DNA from 2 places in the Variovorax sp. J31P207 genome. Region 1 is predicted to be linked to the other one. Evidence: predicted binding sites of a transcription regulator. Region 1 holds the regulator's gene; the other holds the start of a gene.
What was found. Region 1 encodes FNR, which switches genes on or off when oxygen is low (the NO sensors DNR and NnrR bind a similar motif). Its sites were predicted from a motif close to TTGATNNNNATCAA; they were not measured.

Region 1 (10,373 bases):
TGGTGGGCGGCCGGCTACAACGCGGTCTGCGTGCCGCTGGCGATCGTCGGCTGGCTGCCGCCGTGGCTCGCGGGACTGGGCATGGCCGCGAGCTCGCTGGCCGTGGTGCTGAATGCGGCGCGGCTGGCCGGCCGGCCGCTGCGCGCGGGGACGGCCTGATGGACATCCTGTTCCTGCTGATCCCGTTCTCCGTGGTGCTGGTGCTGATCATCCTCGCCGGCCTCTGGTGGGCGGTGGACCGTGGCCAATTCGACGACGTCGAGGGCGAAGGCGAGCGCATTCTGCGCAACGATTGATTTGCATCAAGCCGGCTGGAAGCCCCCAACCGGACACTGGGCCCGTTCCATACAACAAGGCTCTGCGATGCATGCTCCGAATTCTTCCGCGCCTGTCTACAGCGACACGGTCGTGCGGCAATTCGCTCTCATGTCCGTCGTCTGGGGAGTGGTGGGCATGCTGGTGGGGGTGGTCATCGCCTCGCAGCTGGCCTGGCCCGACCTCAACTTCGGCATCCCGTGGCTCAGCTACGGGCGACTGCGTCCGCTGCACACCAACGCGGTGATCTTCGCCTTCGGCGGCTGTGCGCTCATGGCCACCAGCTTCCACGTCGTGCAGCGCACCTGCCAGGTCCGGCTGTTCGCGCCGGCGCTGGCCTCGTTCGTGTTCTGGGGCTGGCAAGCGGTGATCGTGGCGGCGGCCATCAGCCTGCCGCTGGGCTACACCAGCGGCAAGGAATACGCCGAGCTCGAATGGCCGATCGACATCCTGATCGCGGTCGTCTGGGTGGCCTACGCGATCGTCTTCTTCGGCACCATCGGCGTTCGCAAGGTGCGCCACATCTACGTCGCCAACTGGTTCTACGGCGCCTTCATCATCGCGGTGGCGCTGCTGCACATCGTCAACAGCGCGGCCATCCCGGCCGGCGCGATGAAGAGCTACTCGGCCTACGCCGGCGTGCAGGATGCGATGGTCCAGTGGTGGTACGGCCACAACGCGGTCGGCTTCTTCCTGACCGCGGGCTTCCTCGGGATGATGTACTACTACGTGCCGAAGCAGGCCGGCCGCCCGGTGTATTCGTACCGGTTGTCGATCGTTCACTTCTGGGCCTTGATCTTCACCTACATGTGGGCCGGCCCGCACCACCTGCACTACACGGCGCTGCCCGACTGGACCCAGTCGATCGGCATGGTGTTCTCGCTGATCCTGCTGGCGCCGAGCTGGGGCGGCATGATCAACGGCGTGATGACGCTGTCGGGCGCCTGGCACAAGCTGCGCACCGACCCGATCCTGCGCTTCCTGATCGTCTCGCTGTCGTTCTACGGCATGTCGACCTTCGAGGGTCCGATGATGTCGATCAAGACCGTCAACGCGCTCTCGCACTACACCGACTGGACCGTCGGCCACGTGCACTCGGGCGCGCTCGGCTGGGTCGGCCTGATCTCGATGGGCTCGCTGTACTACCTGATCCCGCGCGTGTACGGCCGCACCGAGATGTTCAGCGTGAAGGCGATCGAGCTGCACTTCTGGATGGCGACCATCGGCATCGTGCTCTACATCGCCGCGATGTGGATCGCCGGCGTGATGCAGGGCCTGATGTGGCGCGCGGTCAACCCCGACGGCACGCTGACCTACACCTTCGTCGAAAGCGTGAAGGCCACCTATCCCTACTACGTGGTGCGCGTGCTCGGCGGCGTGCTGTACCTGAGCGGCATGCTGGTGATGGCCTGGAACGTCTGGATGACGGTGATCTCGGGCTTCAGCAAGCCCGCGCCGATCCCGCAGCCCGCCATGGCCCACGCCTGAGGAAACGCCCATGAGTTCGAACATTCCCCCGGGCTTCTCGCACCAGAAGATCGAGACCAACAACTTCCTGATGATCGTGCTGATCCTGCTGGTGATCGCGGTCGGCGGCCTGGTCGAGATCGTGCCGCTGTTCTTCCAGAAGTCGACCACCGAGGCGGTCGCCGGCGTCGAGCCGCTGACGCCGCTGCAGCTCGCGGGCCGCGACATCTACGTGCGCGAGGGTTGCTACAACTGCCATTCGCAGATGATCCGGCCGTTCCGCGCCGAGACGCTGCGCTATGGCCACTATTCGGTGGCCGGCGAGTTCGTCTACGACCACCCGTTCCAGTGGGGCAGCAAGCGCACCGGCCCCGACCTGCACCGGGTGGGCGCCAAGTACAGCGACGAGTGGCACCGCATCCACCTCAACAACCCGCGCGACGTGGTGCCGGAGTCGAACATGCCGGCCTACACCTGGCTCGAGAAGGCGCCGCTGGATGGCGCCGAGTCGGCCGCCCACATGACGGCGCTGCGCCGGGTCGGCGTGCCCTACACCGACGAGCAGATCGCAGCCGCGCCGGCCGCGGTCAAGGGCAAGACCGAGATGGACGCCGTGGTCGCCTATCTGCAGTCGCTCGGCCTGGCACTCAAGTAAGGACAACCGCGATGGACAACATCACCACCCTGCGAATCGCCGCCACGCTGGTCTCGTTCGCGACCTTCATCGGCATCCTGGTCTGGGCGTATTCGCGCCGCAACGCGCAGGCCTTCGAAGAGGCGGCACGCCTGCCGTTCGAGGAGGACCCGTCGTGAGCGACTTCGTCAACGCCTTCTGGTCGCACTTCGTCACCGCGATCGCGCTCGGCGGCATCCTGGCCTGCGCGCTGCTGCTGTGGCTGACGGCCCGCTTCCGCGGCCCTTCGAGCGCCGACAACACCACGGGCCATGTCTGGGACGAGGACCTGCGCGAGATGAACAACCCGATGCCGCGCTGGTGGATGGGCCTGTTCGTGCTGACCATCGTGTTCGGCATCGGCTACCTGGTGGCGTTCCCGGGGCTGGGCAGCTACCGCGGCACCCTGGCCTGGAGCACCCAGGGCGAGTACGAGAAGGCGGTGGAGAAGGCCAACGCCGAACTGGCGCCTGTGTACGCCGCCTACACCGCGCAGCCGGTCGAGAAGCTCGCCTCCGACGCCGGCGCCATGGCGGTCGGCGAGCGCCTGTTCCTGAACAACTGCGCCCAGTGCCACGGCTCGGATGCCCGCGGCAGCAAGGGCTTCCCGAACCTCACCGATGGCGACTGGCTGCATGGCGGCACGCCCGAGAAGATCCACGAGACCATCGCGCTCGGCCGCATCGGCACGATGCCGCCGATGGCCGAGGCGGTCGGATCGGCCGAGGACGTCAAGAACCTCGCCAACTACGTGCTGAGCCTGTCGGACAGCCCGCACGATTCGGTGCGCGCCGGACTCGGCAAGAGCAAGTTCACGGCGTGCGCGGCCTGCCACGGCATCGGCGGCGTCGGCAACCAGGCGGTGGGCGCGCCGAACCTGGCCGACAAGATCTGGCTGCACGGCTACGGCCAGGAAGCGATCATCGCGATGATCAACGGCGGCAAGACCAACCAGATGCCGGCGCAGCAGGGCCGCCTGACCGAAGCGCAGATCCACGTGCTGACCGCCTACGTGTGGGGCCTGTCGAACAACAAGACGGTCACCGCCGCGGGGCAATGAGGCCGCCGCCCGAGTCTTGTCCATGAGCGTTTCCATGACCGAGCAGACGACGCCACCGAAGCCGCGCACCGTGATCCCGATCGCGGCGGCCGAGGAGGACGTCGGGCTCTACGCGGCCCACAAGAAGATCTATCCGCGCAGCGTCAGCGGCTATTTCGCCCGCTGGCGCTGGGCCCTGGTGTTCGCGACGCAGCTGGTCTTCTACGGCCTGCCCTGGTTCGAGTGGGGCCAGCGGCAGGCGGTGCTGTTCGACCTCGGCGCGCGGCGCTTCTTCCTGTTCGGGCTGGTGCTCTATCCGCAGGACCTGATCTACCTGACCGGGCTGCTGGTGGTCTCGGCGCTGTCGTTGTTCCTGTTCACCGCCGTGGCGGGGCGCCTGTGGTGCGGCTACGCCTGCCCGCAGACGGTCTACACCGAGATCTTCATGTGGGTCGAGGAGAAGATCGAGGGCAGCCGCATCGCGCGCATGCGGCTCGACAACGGCGCCTTCTCGGCCGAGAAGCTGGTCAAGAAGTGGTTCAAGCACGTGGTCTGGATATCGATCGGCCTGTGGACCGGCTTCACCTTCGTCGGCTACTTCACGCCGATCCGCGAACTGGGCATGGAATTCCTGCAGACCCGGATGGGCTCCTGGGAGGTCTTCTGGGTGCTGTTCTACGGCTTCGCCACCTACGGCAACGCCGGCTTCATGCGCGAGCAGGTGTGCAAGTACATGTGCCCCTATGCGCGCTTCCAGAGCGCGATGTTCGACCGCGACACGCTGATCGTGAGCTATGACACGGCACGCGGCGAACCGCGCGGCGTGCCGGCCAAGGGTCGGGCGACCGCTGCCGCATCGGAGTTCGGCCATTGCATCGACTGCAAGCTGTGCGTCCAGGTCTGCCCGACCGGCATCGACATCCGCCAGGGCCTGCAGTACGAATGCATCGGCTGCGGCCTCTGCGTGGATGCCTGCAACATCGTGATGGACAAGATGTCGACCCCGCGCGGCCTGATCCGCTACGCCACGCAGAACAGCATGGCCGGGCGCTGGACGCCGCGCCAGGTGCTGCGCCGCGTGCTGCGGCCGCGGGTGCTGGTCTACAGCGCGGTGCTCGGCGCGCTGTGCATCGGCCTGCTGGCGAGCCTGGTGACGCGCACGCCGCTGAAGGTCGACGTGGTGCGCGACCGCGCCTCGCTGGCCCGCATCGTCGAGGGCGGCCAGCTCGAGAACGTCTACCGCCTGCAGATCATGAACGCCACCGAGCAGGTGCAGCGCTACCGGATCGAAGCCAGCGGCCTCGAGGGGCTGCACGTGTCCTCGGAGCCGGTGGTCGAGGTCGCGCCGGCGCAGTCGCGCTGGGTCGCGGTGCGGCTGCAGCTGCCCTACGGCGCGGCGACGGCCGGTTCCCACAAGGTGTATTTCGACGTTCGAGCGGAAAGCGGCCAGGGCAGCGTGTCCGAGAAGGCCGTGTTCCTGGTCCCGCGATGAAATCCAGGCCCCAAGGAGGCAGAAGATGACCGACAAGAGCAGCCATGACGAAGCGACGCGTCCCTGTCCACCCTGGTGGCGCTTCGGGCTGGTGTGGATGGTGATCGGCGGGCCGGGCCTGGTGGTGATCGCGAGTTTCGCCACCTTGTGGCTGGCCCTGCGCACGCCCGACCCGGTGGTCGACGAGGACTACTACCGCAAGGGCGTGGAGATCAACCGCACGCTGGCCGACAAGAAGCTCATGCCGGCGGTGGCCGGGCGCAACCACGCGGCCACCCCGAGCGCCGACGTGCCGTCGCCGAGGCGCTGAGCCATGCAGGCGCAACGCTGGATGTGGATACTCTGGCCGGCATTCCTGCTGGCCTGCGCGCTCGAGGTGCTGGTGTTCGCGCTGGTCGATCCGGGCGACCTCAACTGGCGCGGCGAGGCGTTGGGCGCCTCTCGCCAGGCGGTCTACACGGTCGGGTTCTTTGCCTTCTGGCTGCTGGCCACGGCGGCGGGCGCCTTGACGCTGCTGCTGGCCCGGCCGGCGGCCGAGCTCAACAGCCCGGCGGATTGACGATGCGGCGCAGCGCCTCGGGATCGAGGATGCGCACGTTGCGCTGCTCGACCTCGACCATGCCGTCGGCCGCGAACTTCGACAGCGTCCGGCTCACGGTCTCGAGCTTGAGGCCGAGGTAGCTGCCGATCTCTTCGCGCGTCATGCGCAGCACCAGCTCGGAGCGCGAGAAGCCGCGCGCATGCAGCCGCTGCACCAGGTTCAGCAGGAAGGCCGCCAGCCGCTCCTCGGCCCGCATGCTGCCGAGCAGCAGCATCACGCCATGCTCGCGGACGATCTCGCGGCTCATGATCTGGTGCACGTGGCGCTGCAGCGCCGTCACCTCGCGCGACAGTTCCTCGATGCGTTCGAAGGGCATCACGCAGACCTCGGAGTCTTCGAGGGCGACGGCGTCGCAGGTGTGCTGGTCGTTGACGATGCCGTCGAGGCCGATGATCTCGCCGGCCATCTGGAAGCCGGTGACCTGGTCGCGCCCGTCCTCGCTGGTGACCCGGGTCTTGAAGACCCCGGTGCGGATCGCGTAGAGCGAGGTGAAGGGCTCGCCGTTCCGAAACAGCGTCTCGCGCCGCTTGACCTTGCGCCGCGTGGCGACCAGGTCGTCGAGGCGCTGCAGTTCCCCGGGCGCCAGTCCGACCGGCATGCACAGCTCGCGCAGGTTGCAGTTGGAACAGGCGACCTTGATATTTTCGGGCTTCATTGATGCAGTCGAGGTCATGCGGGGATTGTCCGTGGGGGGGTGGGCCGGATGCTTGATGCAGGTCAAGGTTTGCGGATCGCGACGGCGGCATAGTGACACACCGAAGCCCATGCCTGCGTCCGCGATGCCTCCCGTCTCCGCTCCAGCCCTCACGCCGCCCCCCCTGGTGCCCGCGCCGTCCGTGCTGCGGCGGTTCGACTGCGCCGGGCCGCGCTACACCTCCTACCCGACCGCGGACCGCTTCGTCGACGCCTTCACGGCCGAGGACTATGCCCAGACGCTCGAACAGCGCGGCAGCACCGGCGCCAGCGCGCGGGCGCTGTCGCTCTACGTGCATATCCCGTTCTGCGAATCGCTCTGCTACTACTGCGCCTGCAACAAGATCGTGACCCGCCACAAGAGCAAGGGGCGCGAGTACCTGGACTACCTGGCGCGCGAGATCGCGCTGCAGGTCGAGCGGCTCGGCCGCGGCGCCGTGGTCCGCCAGCTGCACCTCGGCGGCGGCACGCCGACCTTTCTCGACGATGCCGGCCTGCGGACGCTGATGGGCATGCTGCGCGATGCCTTCTCCTTGTCGCCGGATGGCGAGCATTCGATCGAGATCGACCCGCGCACCGTCGACCGGGAACGCCTGGTGACCCTGGCCGCGCTGGGCTTCAACCGGCTGAGCTTCGGCGTCCAGGATTTCGACCCCGACGTGCAGAAGGCGGTGCACCGGATCCAGCCGGCCGGGCAGGTGTTCGACCTGATGGCGACGGCTCGCGGGCTGGGCTTCGATTCGGTCAACGTCGACCTGATCTACGGGCTGCCGCGCCAGAGCGCGGCCTCCTTCGACCGCACGCTGGCCCAGGTCTGCGCGCTGCGGCCCGACCGGATCGCGCTCTATGCCTATGCCCACCTGCCCGAGCGCTTCAAGGCCCAGCGCCGCATCGCGACCCAGGCGCTGCCCGATGCGGCGGCCAAGGTCGAGATGCTGTCGCGCTCGATCGCCGCGTTCACCGAGGCCGGCTACGTCTACATCGGCATGGACCATTTCGCGCTGCCCGGCGACGCGCTGGCGGTGGCCAAGCGGCAGGGCCGGCTGCACCGCAACTTTCAGGGCTACAGCACCCAGCCGGACTGCGACCTGGTGGCGCTGGGCGTGTCGGCGATCGGCCGGGTCGGCGCCACCTACAGCCAGAACGCCAAGACGCTCGAGGAGTACTACGACCTGCTCGACCAGGGCCGGCTGCCGGTGGTGCGCGGCCTGGCGCTGACCCGCGACGACGTGCTGCGGCGCACCGTGATCATGGCGATCATGTGCCAGGGCCGGGTCGACTTCGAGACCATCGGCTCGGCCCACCTGGTCGATTTCCAGCGCTGCTTCGCGGCCGAGCTCGAAGCGCTGGCGCCGCTCGAGGCGCAGGGCCTGGTGGTGGTCAGCGATCGCCACCTCGAGGTCACGCCGCTGGGCTGGTTCTTCGTGCGCGCGATCGCCATGGTGTTCGACCGCTACCTGCAGGCCGACCGCAACCGCACGCGCTTCTCGCGCATCGTGTGATGAGCCCCACGGCGCCGGCCTGATCCATGCAGTCCGCCCTGCTCGCCACCGCATTCGTGATGGGGCTGGCCGGCGGGCCGCACTGCGTCGCGATGTGCGGCGCGGCCTGCGCGGGCGTGATCCGCATCGTGCGGGCACCGGCGGGCGGCGTCGCCGCGCTGCAGTCTCCGGGCCGCTCGCTGCCGGCGGGCGCCTTGTTCCACGTGGGCCGGGTGGCCGGCTATGCGGCCGCCGGGGCGGTGGCGGCCGCCGCTGCCCAGGGCCTGGCGCAGGCGGGCCAGCAGGTGAGCGCGCTGCGCCCGGCGTGGCTGCTGCTGCATGTGTTCGTGTTCGCCTGGGGCCTGCTGCTCGCCGCCTCGGGCCGGCAGCCCGCCTGGGCGCACCGCTTCGGGCGCTGGGCGTCGGCGCGGCTGCAGCCCATGACCCGCAGCCCCTTCGGCGTGCTGGCGGCCGGCGCGCTCTGGGTCGCGCTGCCCTGCGGCCTGCTGTATTCGGCGCTGATGCTGGCGGCCCTGGGCAACGGCGTGCTCGAAGGCGCGGCCGTCATGGCGCTGTTCGCGGCCGGCAGCGCGGTGTCGCTGCTGCTGGCGCCCTGGCTGTGGCAGCGCCTGCGGTCGGGCGCCGGCATGCTGTCGCAGCAGTGGGGCACGCGGCTGGCGGGCGCGATGCTCGCGGGGGTGGCGCTGCAGGCGCTCTGGCTCGACCTCGCGCACCAGGTCGAGGCCTGGTGCCGCTGAGCGAAGGGCCCGTCCCGCTCAGGCGGCGGGCGGCGGCGGTTCCAGGTTCATGGCCACGTGCAACACGTCGGCGGAATCCTCCAGGCTGGGCACGCGCTCGAAGCCCAGCGCACGCGACAGCTTCAGCATGCGGCTGTTCTCGCGCAGGATCATGCCGACCAGGCGCCGGGTGCCGCGGCTTCGGGCGTGCGCGATCAGCTGCTCGAACAGCATCCTGCCGAGGCCGCCGCCCTTGAGGTCGGAGCGCACCACCAGCGCGAACTCGGCTTCGACGTTGTCGGGGTCGCAGACGGTGCGGGCGACGCCGAGCGTCTCGGGCTGGCCGTCCGCCGCCGTGGCCTCGGCGATGAAGGCCATTTCGCGGTCGTAGTCGATCTGGGCCAGCCGGGCCAGTTCGCTGCGCGGCAGTTCGCTGCGCGCCTGGAAGAGCCGCATGCGCACGTCCTCGGCGGTGAGCCTTCGCAGGAAGCGCCGGTGCTGGCCTTCGTCCTCCGGGCGGATCGGCCGGATCGTGATCGGGCGGCCGTTCCACTCGGCCTGGCGGACCCATTGGGTGGGGTAGGGCCGGATCGCGAAGTTCGCGGCGCCGGCCACCCGGCCGGCCGCGACCCGGAGCCGGGCGTCGAGCGCCAGCGCGCCGTGCTCGTCGACCCACAGCGGGTTGATGTCGAGCTCGGCCAGCTGCGGCAGGTCGGCCAGCATCTGCGACACCGCGATCAGCACGTCGTGCAGGGCATCGAGATCGGCCGGCGGGTGGTCGCGGTAGCCGGCCAGCAGCCGCGACACGCGGGTGCGCGAGACCAGCTCGCGCGCCAGGCTGCGGTTGAGCGGCGGCAGCGCGACCGCGACATCGGCCGTCACCTCGACCGCGATGCCGCCACCGCCGCAGAGGATGACCGGGCCGAAGACCGCGTCGATGCTGGCCCCGACGATCACCTCCTGCGCGTGCGGGCGGTGCACCATGGGCTGCACGGTGAAGCCGTCGATGCGCGCGCCGGGCTGCAGGGTGGCGAGCGCCTGCCGCATCTCGCCGACGGCCTGTTCGAGCGCGGCCGGGTCGCGCAGGTCCAGCCTGACGCCGCCGACGTCGGTCTTGTGGGCGACATCGCGCGACACGATCTTGAGCACCACCGGATAGCCGAGCTCGCGGGCCGCGTCCAGCAGGCCTTCGGCCGACGCCGGGACCATCCGCGTGCGCACCACCGGCACGCCGTAGGCCTGCAGCACTGCCTTGGCCTCGTGTTCGGCGAGCCATTCGCGGCCGTCGGCGGCGGCGGCTTCGAGCAGCCGCTGCGCCGCCGGCACGTCGGGCGCCGGGTTCTCGCTGGCGCTGGGCGCCTCCATCAGCAGCGCCTGGTTGCTGCGGTAGGTCTGCAGCATGCTGAAGGCGCGCACGGCGTCTTCGGGCGTCGGGTAGTCGGGAATGCCGGCCGCCTCGAACAGCTGGCGTGCCGGCGCCATGTCGGCATCGCCGAGCCAGCAGCCCATCACGCGCGGATCGTTGGCGCGGACCAGCGGCGCGCAGGCGCGAGCGATCTCGTCGCTGCGCTCGGCCACCGTCGGGGCGTGGACGAACAGCACCGCGCCGCTCGCGGGGTCCGCCAGCAGCGCCGACAGCGCCGCGGCATAGCGCGCCGCCGGCGCGTCGCCGAGGATGTCGATCGGGTTGGCGCACGAACCGCCAGCCGGCACCCACTGGGCCAGCTGCTCGAGCAGGGCGGCACTCGGCTCGGCCAGCCGGATGCCGGCGCGGGCGGCGGCGTCGGCCGCCATCACGCCGGCGCCGCCGCCGTTGCCCAGGATGGTCAGCGTCTCGCTGCGGTTGAGGCGGAACCGCGCCAGCGTGGCGGCCGC
Region 2 (10,373 bases), on a different contig from region 1:
CGTCTCGGGGTCGGCCTCGATCTTCCGGCGCAGCCTCCCGATCTGCACGTCGATCGTGCGGTCGAAGGGCCCCCCGTCGCGGCCGCGCGTATGCTCGAGCAGGAAGTCGCGCGACAGCACCCGCCCCGGATGGGTCGCCAGCGTATTCAGGAGGTCGAACTCGCCCGTGGTCAGCGCCACTTCCTGGCCCTTGGGGTCCAGCAGCCGTCGCGCGGCGGTGTCGAGCTCCCACTGTGCGAAGCGCAGCATCGTGACGGGCGCAGCCGTGGCACGGGCCGGCGGCGCGTCGGAAGGCGCGAGGCGGCGCAGCACCGCCTTGATGCGCGCCACCAGTTCCCGCAGGTCGAAAGGCTTGGTGACGTAGTCGTCAGCGCCCACTTCCAGGCCGACCACCTTGTCGACCGCGTCGCCCCGTCCGGTGACGATGACCAGGCCGCATCGCCAGTGTTCGCGCAGCTGGCGAGCGATGGCAAAGCCGTCTTCGCCCGGGAGGCCCAGGTCGAGCAGCACCAGCGCCGGTACGTCGCTCGCCATCAGTTCGAAGAGCGCCGCGCCGGTGTGGACCTGGCTGACTCGAAAGCCTTGGCCCGCCAGGTAGCTGGCAAGGAGCTGCGTGATGTCCGCTTCGTCGTCGAGGACGGCAAGGTGGGTGGGGCTGGTCACCGGGCCATATTAGCCTCGGACCCGGCCGGATCGCAACAGCGCGGTTACCGGCCCGCGTGCGCGTCAGTGACGTCGCTTCGCCTCGGTCTTGGTCTGGCAGGCGGCGCAGCGTATCGCCGTGGGCTGGGCGAGCAGCCTCTCGAGGGGAATCTCCTCGTTGCAGTCGATGCACAGGCCGTAGAGTCCGTTTGCCAGGCGCTGCTGCGCCTGCTCGACGTCGAGAAGGGTGTTCCGGTCCACCTCGATCTCGGCGAAACGCACGTCGTCCAGCCGTTCGGCCTCGGCATCGTCGGCGTGGCTGTGGACCTCGTGCTCGCCGGCGAGCACGCCGCCCTGGAGCGGCGTGCCGGCCGCCGCGAGTTCGTTCAGCACCTCGCGCTTTCGGGCCTGGAGTCGCCGGGCGAGATCTTCGAGGTCTGACGGATTGAGGTGTTTCATGGGCTTCGGTCCTTCGGTTGATTCGGTCGTTGCAGCGGCGCCGGCGGCACGAGCACCGCCGCACCCTGGAGGCGGCCCGCCCGCAGGTCCGCGATCGCCTCGTTCGCCCGGTCCAGCGCATAGGTCGTGACGTGGACCTTCGGCGGATCCGCCCGCACGACCTGGAGGAACTCGCGCGCATCGGCGCGCGTGAGGTTGGCCACCGAGACGAGCTGGCGCTCTTCCCACAGCAGCCGGTACGGGAAGGCGGGGATGTCCGTCATGTGGATGCCGCCGCAGACCACGCGGCCCCCTTTTCGTACCGCCCTCAAGGCCAACGGCACCAGCTCGCCCGCGGGCGCGAAGATGATCGCGGCGTCCAGCGCGTGCGGCGGCTGCACGTCCGCACTGCCGGCCCATGCGGCGCCGAGGCTGAGCGCGAAGGCCTGGCTCGCCGCATCGCCGGCGCGCGTGAAGGCGTGGACCGTCCGGCCCTGGGCCACCGCGACCTGGGTGACCAGGTGTGCGGCGGCGCCGAAACCGTAGATGCCAAGCTGCCGGGCGTCGTCGCCGGCGGCCTTCAGGCTGCGCCACCCGATCAGGCCGGCGCAGAGCAGGGGTGCGATCCGGGCCGGCTCCTGGGCCAGGTCGCCCAGCGGCAGGCAGAAATCGGCCTCGGCCAGCACGTGGGTCGCGAAGCCGCCGTCGCGGTGATAGCCCGTGAAGCGCGGCGTGTCGCACAGGTTCTCGCGGCCGGCGCCGCAGAAGGCGCAGTGCCCGCAGCTGTGGCCGAGCCAGGGGACGCCGACGCGGTCTCCGACGGCCAGCGAGCGGACGTCCGCACCCAGCGCCTCGACCTCGCCGACGATTTCATGGCCCGGCACGATGGGCAGCACGGAGGGCGGCAGGTCGCCGTCGATCACGTGCAGGTCGGTGCGGCAGACGGCGCAGGCCAGCACGCGAAGTCGAACCTCGCCGGAGGCGGGCTCGGGCAGCGGGCGCTGCGTCATCTGCAGCGGCTGCTTCGGCCCATGAAGAACCATCGCCTGCATCATGGCGTGTGAGATCAGGCCTCGACGAGAAGGTTGTTCACGACCTTCGCCACGCCCGGTGCCGACCACGCGGCGCCTTGCGCGGCCCTGCGTTCCGCCCAGGACTTGACCGTGCCCCGCAGCGTGACCTGGGCGCCATCGACAAGCACCTGGATGTGCCTGGCCTCGCGATCGGCCTGCCGCTTCAGGGCATCGCTGATCTTCCGCTCGACGTCGACCGCCGTGAACCGGTTCTTGACCTCGACCAGGTTGGTGACGCCCTTGACGCCCAGCAGATGGCGCACGGCGACTTCGGCCGCCCGGCGCTGGTACGCCCATTCCACGCCGCCGCTCAGCGTGATCCAGCCGCCCTCCACCATCGGGTGGACCGCGTCGTCCGGCACCAGCACGTTCCATTCGAGGGCGTTCTCCGCCGCCTTGGCGATGTCGGCGTCGGTGCGTTCGCTGCCGGCCGGAAGCCGGACCGACATCTCGACGGCCAGTGCCTTCACACCCTTGACCCGCTGCACGGCGCGCTCGATGGCATGCTTCTGCGAATGGCTGGACGGATGCCCGCTCAGCGTGACGACGCCATCCTTGACGATCACGCCGATGTCGGTGGCATTCATCGTGATCGCAGGATCGAAGTTCAGTTCGGCGACGATGTCGCTTCGCAGCATGGCATCGGATTTCATGAAGGCTCCTTCGTCGATGGACGGTTCACTGTAGGGAGTGCCGGCCTGCGCGGGCTTGCGCTGGATCAAGTGCCAGTCCGGCGAGGCGGCCTTGATGGAAATCAAGGCCCGCGGCCAGTCGACGCCCGAAGATCGCCGTTCGTCTCCCTTCGCCTGGAACCGTCATGAAACTCGGAACGATCCTGGTCCATCTCGACTATTCGGAACACTGTGCCGGTCGCGTGGGTATCGCCGCGACCCTGGCCAGGCAGCACGGCAGCCATCTGATCGGCCTGGTGCCCACCGGTCTCTACGACGGCGTCATTCCCGCCGAGGCCATTGCGGGAAAGGACACCGATTTCATCGCCGCGTCGGCCGACTTCCTGCGCGTGCGCGCCGAAGGCATCGCCCACACCTTCAGGAAGCTGATCGAGGGAGCGCCGTCGATATCGTCCGAGGTCCGGCTGGTGGATCAACCCTCGGTCGATGCGGTCGTCCTGCACGGACGCACCAGCGACCTGGTCATCGTCGGCCAGTCCCAGCCTGGCGACACGGACACGACGACCGCCCGCGACCTGCCGGAGCAGGTCGTCCTGCATGCGGGCCGCCCGGTGCTCGTGCTGCCTCGCGCGAAGTGCGCTCGCGAACTCGGCAAGAACGTGCTGGTCGCGTGGGACGGCAGCCGCGAGGCCGCCATCGCGTTGCGCGATGCACTGTTGCTGCTCTCGAAGGCCGCCAGCGTTGCGCTGGTGTCGTGGCGCGCAAGCGCCGCGCCGGTCGACGACAGCGACCTGCGGATCCCTCAGATCCTTGCCTGGCTCCGGCGTCACGGCATCGAGGCGAAGGCCGTCCAGCATGTGGCTTCCGAGGGACTCGCCGATGCGCTGCTGTCGCATGCTGCGCGGGAGGATGCGGGACTGGTCGTGATGGGCGGCTACGGCCACACCCGCATCCGCGAGCTGGTGCTGGGCAGCGTGACCCGAGGAATCTTCGAGCGCATGGACGTTCCGATCCTGATGGCGCATTGAGTGCCGCGCTATGGCATGGCGGGCGCCGCAGGGAGTTGAACCGCCACATAGGCCAGTCGCCGATCACGCATGACCAGCAGGGCGACGGTCTGGCCGGACGGGGTGTTCGACAGGGTGCGGCTGAAGTCCGCGACGCGGCTCATCGGCGCGTCGTTGACCGCCACGATCAGGTCGCCGGCACGAATCCCTTCGCTGCGTGCCAGCCCGGCGGCGTCGCGCACCATCAGGCCGCCTTCGACGCCCAGCTGACGGAGTTGCGCGGGGCTCAGTTCGCCCAAGGTCAGCCCGACACCGTCTCCCCAATCCGGCGCAAGCCCGGAGGGCAGCGCGGTTCTCTGCGCGCGATGCTGGGCGAGCGTCACCGACAGCGTCTGCCTGGCGCCGTGCCGCCAGACGTCGAGGTCGACGCGGCTGCCGGGGCGGTCCTTGGCGACCCGCTGCAGCAGATCGGTGAAGTGCCCGATGGCCACGCCGTCGTACGCCGTGACGACATCGCCTCGGCGCAGGCCGGCGCGCGCGGCGGGACCGGCGGCGTCGATCCGCACCACCAGCGCTCCGACCGGTTTCCCCGCGAGGCCGAAGGAACGCGCGAGCGCGGGCGTGACCTCCTGGAATTCGGCGCCCAGCTCCGCCCGCCGGACTTCGCCGTTGGCTCGCAGTTGCTTGGCGACCTCGACCGCCAGGTTGATCGGCACGGCGAAGGACAGGCCCATGTAGCCGCCGCTGCCGCTGTAGATCAACGAGTTGATGGCGACCACTTCGCCCCGGCTGTTGAAGAGCGGACTGCCCGAACTGCCGGGATTGATGGCCACGTCCGTCTGGATGAAGGGGATCTCCCCGGCACCGCCGATGAGGCGGTTCACGGCGCTCACCACGCCGGCCGTGACGCTGCCCTGGAACCCGAAGGGTGCGCCGATCGCCGCGACCCAGTCGCCGGGCGCGAGTCGCGAGGAGTCCCCGAGGGCTGCCGGCGTGAGCCCGGTCGCGTCGATGACCAGCAAGCCGACGTCCGAACGCGGGTCGGTGCCGAGCACCCGGGCCTGGAAGCGCCGTCCGTCGTCGAGCCGCACCTGGGCTTCGTCGACGCCGGCGATCACGTGGGCGCTGGTCAGGATCACGCCGTCGCTGCTGAGGATGACGCCGGACGCGAGATCGCGAATCTGGCTGATGCGCGCGCTCGTGGGAAGCGGCCAGGCGAGCCGGTCGGCGAAGTCGTTCTCCGGAGCGAACTCGAGCTCGCCGTCTCCGGGGCTTTCATCGCGCCCGATCCGGAGCGTGCTGATCTCGACGACGCTGGCGCTGCGGCTCGCCACGAGGGAGGAGAACGAAGGGGTCGAGCGCCAACGCAGCGCGACCGGTCCGGTCGTCATGGCCGGATCGGAACTGCAGGCACCCAGCAGGCAGGCGAGACCCACCGCGGCCGCGCCCCATCCGATGGGAGCGGGCTTCACGCTTCAGACCGCCTGAGGCGACAGGGTCGTGGGACGCACCACCGCCTTCGAGTCCTTCGCCGCCCGGACTGCCGTACCGAAGGCCTGCAGCCGGGCGGCGTAGCTGCCGTCCTCGACCTCGCGCTGGGTGAAGCTGGCGCTCAGCAGCGGCGCCTTGCCGACCAGCTGGGCGATCTCGGCGGCGGCGTTGGGCGCGCCCTGGCCTCCCATGACCGATATCACGGCCACATCGGGCATGTGATCCCGCCGCCTGGCCACGAAGCTGCGCATCGGGCCGGCCAGTTGCAGCGCCCAGATGGGCGACACCAGCACCACCGCGTCGAAGTCGCGTGGCAGCGGGCCGCTGTAGCCGATGTCCGGCCGGAGCTTGAACAGCGATTCGACCAGGCAGCGCAGGCTGCCGAGCACGCCCCGGCGAGGCCGCGCGTCCACGATCTCCGCCATGGGCCAGCCTTGCTGGCTGCACAGGAGCTCGGCCACCCGGCGCGATGTGCCGGTGTAGGAATAGAAAACCACGAGGATCTTGCTCATCGACCTCTCCGCTTCGTACATCGAGCCCCCAATGTAGAAACAGCGAGTGGCCGTGAACTTGCGCTGAATCAAGGCCGATGGAAGACGGACGCAAGTAAAGGGCGTTTCGCGCCGTCGGCGCCTGGTTTGACGCCGCGCAAGGGTGCCCGGCCTGGCGCGCGATAACTTGGGTCATTCGTTCACCGCCGTCCACGGAGCTCCTCATGCAGACACCCAAGACCATCCTTCTTCATCTCGACAGTTCCCCGCGCGCCGCGGAGCGCGTCAAGCTCGCGCGTCAGGTCGCCGAGGCCTTCGAGGCCGAAGTGACCGCCCAGCCGTGCACCCTGTCGGCACTGCTGCGCTATCCCTATGCACTGGAAGCTGCGGCCGAAGCGGTGGCGATCATGCAGTCGCTCGATCGGGATTCGCGCGACAAGGCGCACGCGACCTTCATGAGCGCCGCGGCAGGGTCGCCGCGCCTGCACTGGACCGAGCCGATGGCCGACGCGCCGTGGGCCTTCGCCCGTCGGGCCCTGTATGCCGACCTGCTCATCCTCGGGCAGCCCGACCCGGATGATCCCAATGCGGGAGAGCTGCCGTCGGATTTCGTCTCCAGCGTGCTGGTCGAGAGCGGCCGGCCTGCGCTGCTGGTGCCGTATGCGGGGCCGGTCGGCACGATCGGCCGGCGGGTGCTGATCGGCTGGAAGGAGACGGCCGAGGCCGCGCGCGCAGTGTCCGCCGCCTTGCCCTGGCTCGCTCGTGCGCAGGCCGTGCAGGCGATCAGCTACGGCGAGGATGCCGATGCCTCCTTGGGCAGCCTGCGTGCCTATCTCAAGGCGCAGGGGGTGGAAACAGAGGTGCACTCAGGCGGCCCGGAGGAGGGCGAGGCCGGGGAGAGGCTTCTCTCGGCAGCCGCCGACATGAGCGCGGACCTGCTCGTGATGGGCTGCTACGGCCACAGCCGGGCGCGTGAGTGGGTGCTCGGCGGCGCCACCCGGTCGCTGCTGCGATCCATGACCCTGCCCGTGCTGATGTCGCATTGAAGCGAGCGCGACCATGACGCTCCCTGTCCATCCGCGGTCGCAGCCCGAGGACTTCGCCCTGCTCGACGCCTGGTGGCGCGCCGCGAACTACATCTCGGCCGGGCAGATCTACCTGACCGGCAACCCGTTGCTGAGCGAGCCGTTGTCGCTGGCGCACATCAAGCCGCGCCTGCTCGGCCACTGGGGCACGACGCCAGGGCTGAACTTCATCTACGCCCACATGAACCGCGCAATCAAGGCGAGGGATCTCGACGCGATCTTCATTGCCGGCCCCGGGCACGGCGGACCCGGCGTGGTGGCCAACAGCTGGCTCGAAGGGACCTACAGCGAGGTGTATCCGGCCATCGGGCGCGACGCCGACGGCCTGCGGCGGCTGTTCACGCAGTTCTCGTTTCCTGGCGGCATCTCGAGCCATGCGGGTCCGGAAACCCCGGGCTCCCTCCACGAGGGCGGCGAACTGGGGTACTCGCTGCTGCACGCCTACGGCGCCGTCCTCGACAACCCCGACCTGCTGGCCTGCTGCGTGGTCGGCGACGGCGAGGCCGAGACCGGCCCGCTGGCGGCGAGCTGGCATTCCAACAAGTTCCTGAATCCGGCGAGCGACGGCGCGGTGCTGCCCATCCTGCACCTCAACGGCTACAAGATCGCCGGCCCGACGGTGCTCGCAAGAATCGGCGATGAGGAACTGACCCTGCTGTTGCGCGGCTACGGCTACGAGCCGCGGATCGTCGCGGGTCAGGAGCCCGAACTGATGCATCGGTTGATGGCCGGCGCGCTCGACGCGTCGCTCGACGCGATCCGTGCGATCCAGGACGAAGCCCGCTGTGATGGCTTCGGCCGCCGTCATCGCTGGCCGATGATCGTGCTGCGATCGCCCAAGGGCTGGACCGGTCCGCGCGAGGTCGATGGCGTGCCGGTCGAAGGAACGCAGCGCGCGCACCAGGTGCCCTTGAGCGGCTTTGCGGACCACCCTGCGCACGTGGGGCTGCTGGAAGACTGGCTGCGCAGCTACCGTCCCGAGGAGCTGTTCGACGCGGACGGCCGGCTGCACCCCGAAATCGCCGAACTCGCACCCGTCGGCCCGCGCCGGATGAGTGCCAATCCGCATGCCAACGGCGGCTTGTTGCTCAAGGACCTGCGCATGCCCGACTTCCGGCGCTACGCCGTGGCGGTGCCCGCCCCCGGCGCGGCCACCGCAGAGGCCACGCGGGTCGCCGGTGCGATGCTGCGCGACCTCATGGCGCTCAATGCGCAGGACCGCAACTTCCGCGTCATGGGTCCCGACGAGACCTCGTCCAACCGGCTGGACGCTCTCTTCGAGGTCACCGGCCGCACCTCGACCGCGGAGATCCTGCCCGGGGACGATCATGTGTCGCCCGACGGCCGCGTCATGGAGGTGCTGAGCGAGCACCTGTGCCAGGGGTGGCTCGAGGGCTACCTGCTCAGCGGGCGCCACGGGCTGTTCTCGTGCTACGAGGCCTTCATCCACATCGTCGACTCGATGTTCAACCAGCACGCGAAGTGGCTCAAGGTGTCGGGCCAGATTCCGTGGCGGCGACCCATCGCGTCGCTCAACTACCTGCTGACCAGCCATGTCTGGCGCCAGGACCACAACGGCTTCAGCCACCAGGACCCGGGTTTCATCGACCATGTGGTGAACAAGAAGGCCGGGGTGGTGCGCGTATATCTGCCGCCCGATGCCAATTCGCTGTTGTCAGTGCTCGACCACTGCCTGCGCAGCCGCCACTACGTCAACGTGATCGTGGCCGGCAAGCAGCCTCAATCGCAGTGGCTGGACATGGAAGCGGCCGTGCGGCATTGCAGCGTCGGCCTCGGCATCTGGCCCTGGGCCAGCAACGACCAGGGCGCGGAGCCCGATGTCGTCATGGCGTGCGCGGGCGACGTCCCGACGCTCGAGACGCTGGCCGCGGTCGACCTGCTGCGCCGGGAGCTGCCGGAGCTGAAGGTCCGGGTCGTCAACGTGGTCGACCTGATGACGCTGCAGTCGCCCTCGGCCCACCCGCACGGGCTTCCCGATGCGGAGTTCGATTCGATCTTCACGACCGACAAGCCGGTGATCTTCGCCTACCACGGCTACCCATGGCTCATTCACCGGCTGACCTACAAGCGCACGAACCACGGCAGCTTCCATGTCCACGGCTACCAGGAAGAGGGCACGACCACGACGCCCTTCGACATGACCGTGCTGAACCGGCTGGACCGCTTCCACCTCGCGGCCGATGCCATCGACCGCGTGGCGCGGGTCCGCGACAGGGCGGGCCACCTGCAGCAGGCGCTGCGCGATCGCCTGCAGGCGCACCGGGCGTGGATCACGACGCATGGCGAAGACATGCCGGAGATCCGCGACTGGCGCTGGACCTCTTGAGCGCGGTCGCGCGTCAGCGCACGCGCTCCGGCCGACCCGTCGCCGGAGCGCCGCTCAGTCCAGCGTCACCAGCGCGACGACGGCTTTGATCACGAGCCACAGCACCGCGGCACCCACGAGCCCGAGCGCGGTGATGATTCCGACTTTGCGCATCATGGAAAGGCTCCATCGGTGTGGGCGTGGCTCTTCGTGCAGGCGCGGCACTCAATGGGCCATCAGAACGGGAAGCGTCATCGAATCCAGCACGGTCCGGCTCACGCCGCCCAGCAGCAGCTCGCGCGCCCGGCTGTGGCCGTAGCAGCCCATCACGAGCAGGTCCGCGCCGCAGTCCGCGGCGGTCGACAGCAGCGCCTCGCCGGCATGGTCCTGCGGAAGCCTGGCGTGCTCGTGCACCCGCTCGATGCCATGCAGATACAGGTAGTCGCGCACCTTCAAGGACAGGGGCTGCGATTCGTCGCCTTCCTCTTCGATCAGATGCACGTGGCGTGCGCTCTGCAGGAAGGGGATCGCGGCGGCGAGCGCCCGCGCACATTCGCGCGTGGGCTTCCACGCCAGCAGGACGATGTCCGGCGAACTTGCAAGCTCGCCGGAAAAAGGAACGACCAGCGCCGGACGACCGCTGCCGATCACGATCGATTCGACGAAGCCGGCGGGCACGTCGAAGCCGTTCGCGTCATCGGGATCGCGCTGGCCGAGGAACACGAGGTCCGCCAGGAGCGCCTGGCGGGTGAAGGTCTCGACCACCGGCTCGCTGGTCAGCTCGAGCCATTCGCAGGGCGCGTCCGACACGGCGCACGCCTCCTGGTAGGTCGCGATCGCGCGGCGGCGATGCTCGGCATCGATCGGTTCACCTGGCGGCAATGGCGGAAGGCCGGGCCCGACGGGCAGCAGCGCAAGGTGGTTCGGCGCCACGGCGAACAGGGCGCTGACACGGGCGCGCCACGCGAGCGCGAGCCGCAGTGCGAGATGGAGTCGGGCGGCGGCGCGGGTGGTGCCGTCCAGGTGCACCAGGAGGGATCGATACGCGGTCATGGCGTTCCCCGTGTGCGAAGAAGTTGGTGTCAAGGCGCCGCAAGCCGCGGCTCAGTCCTGGACCACCAGGTCGTTCTTCACGGAGGTCACGCCGGGTGCGGACCATGCCGCGTGCTGCACCGCGTTGAACTCGGC

Region 2: QTI68_RS00680 (universal stress protein) is a predicted target of FNR. The motif match lies at 2,898-2,911, and genes of this name have one in related genera.

The regions. Positions count from the first base shown of each region.
Region 1 covers NZ_JASZYN010000021.1:24,474-34,846, forward strand. The annotation lists gene QTI68_RS37430 (heavy metal translocating P-type ATPase) at 1-159, shown strand, start outside; gene ccoS (cbb3-type cytochrome oxidase assembly protein CcoS) at 159-296, shown strand; gene ccoN (cytochrome-c oxidase, cbb3-type subunit I) at 364-1,803, shown strand; gene ccoO (cytochrome-c oxidase, cbb3-type subunit II) at 1,814-2,437, shown strand; gene QTI68_RS37450 (cbb3-type cytochrome oxidase subunit 3) at 2,449-2,595, shown strand; gene ccoP (cytochrome-c oxidase, cbb3-type subunit III) at 2,592-3,515, shown strand; gene ccoG (cytochrome c oxidase accessory protein CcoG) at 3,538-4,986, shown strand; gene QTI68_RS37465 (FixH family protein) at 5,012-5,296, shown strand; gene QTI68_RS37470 (hypothetical protein) at 5,300-5,545, shown strand; gene fnr (fumarate/nitrate reduction transcriptional regulator Fnr) at 5,526-6,242, opposite strand; gene hemN (oxygen-independent coproporphyrinogen III oxidase) at 6,367-7,782, shown strand; gene QTI68_RS37485 (sulfite exporter TauE/SafE family protein) at 7,809-8,519, shown strand; gene QTI68_RS37490 (bifunctional acetate--CoA ligase family protein/GNAT family N-acetyltransferase) at 8,538-10,373, opposite strand, start outside.
Region 2 covers NZ_JASZYN010000001.1:135,590-145,962, reverse strand. The annotation lists gene QTI68_RS00700 (winged helix-turn-helix domain-containing protein) at 1-663, opposite strand, end outside; gene QTI68_RS00695 (TraR/DksA family transcriptional regulator) at 727-1,101, opposite strand; gene QTI68_RS00690 (zinc-dependent alcohol dehydrogenase family protein) at 1,098-2,132, opposite strand; gene QTI68_RS00685 (BON domain-containing protein) at 2,147-2,806, opposite strand; gene QTI68_RS00680 (universal stress protein) at 2,971-3,813, shown strand; gene QTI68_RS00675 (trypsin-like peptidase domain-containing protein) at 3,822-5,264, opposite strand; gene QTI68_RS00670 (flavodoxin family protein) at 5,268-5,795, opposite strand; gene QTI68_RS00665 (universal stress protein) at 5,999-6,820, shown strand; gene QTI68_RS00660 (phosphoketolase family protein) at 6,834-9,206, shown strand; gene QTI68_RS00655 (universal stress protein) at 9,411-10,238, opposite strand; gene QTI68_RS00650 (BON domain-containing protein) at 10,290-10,373, opposite strand, start outside.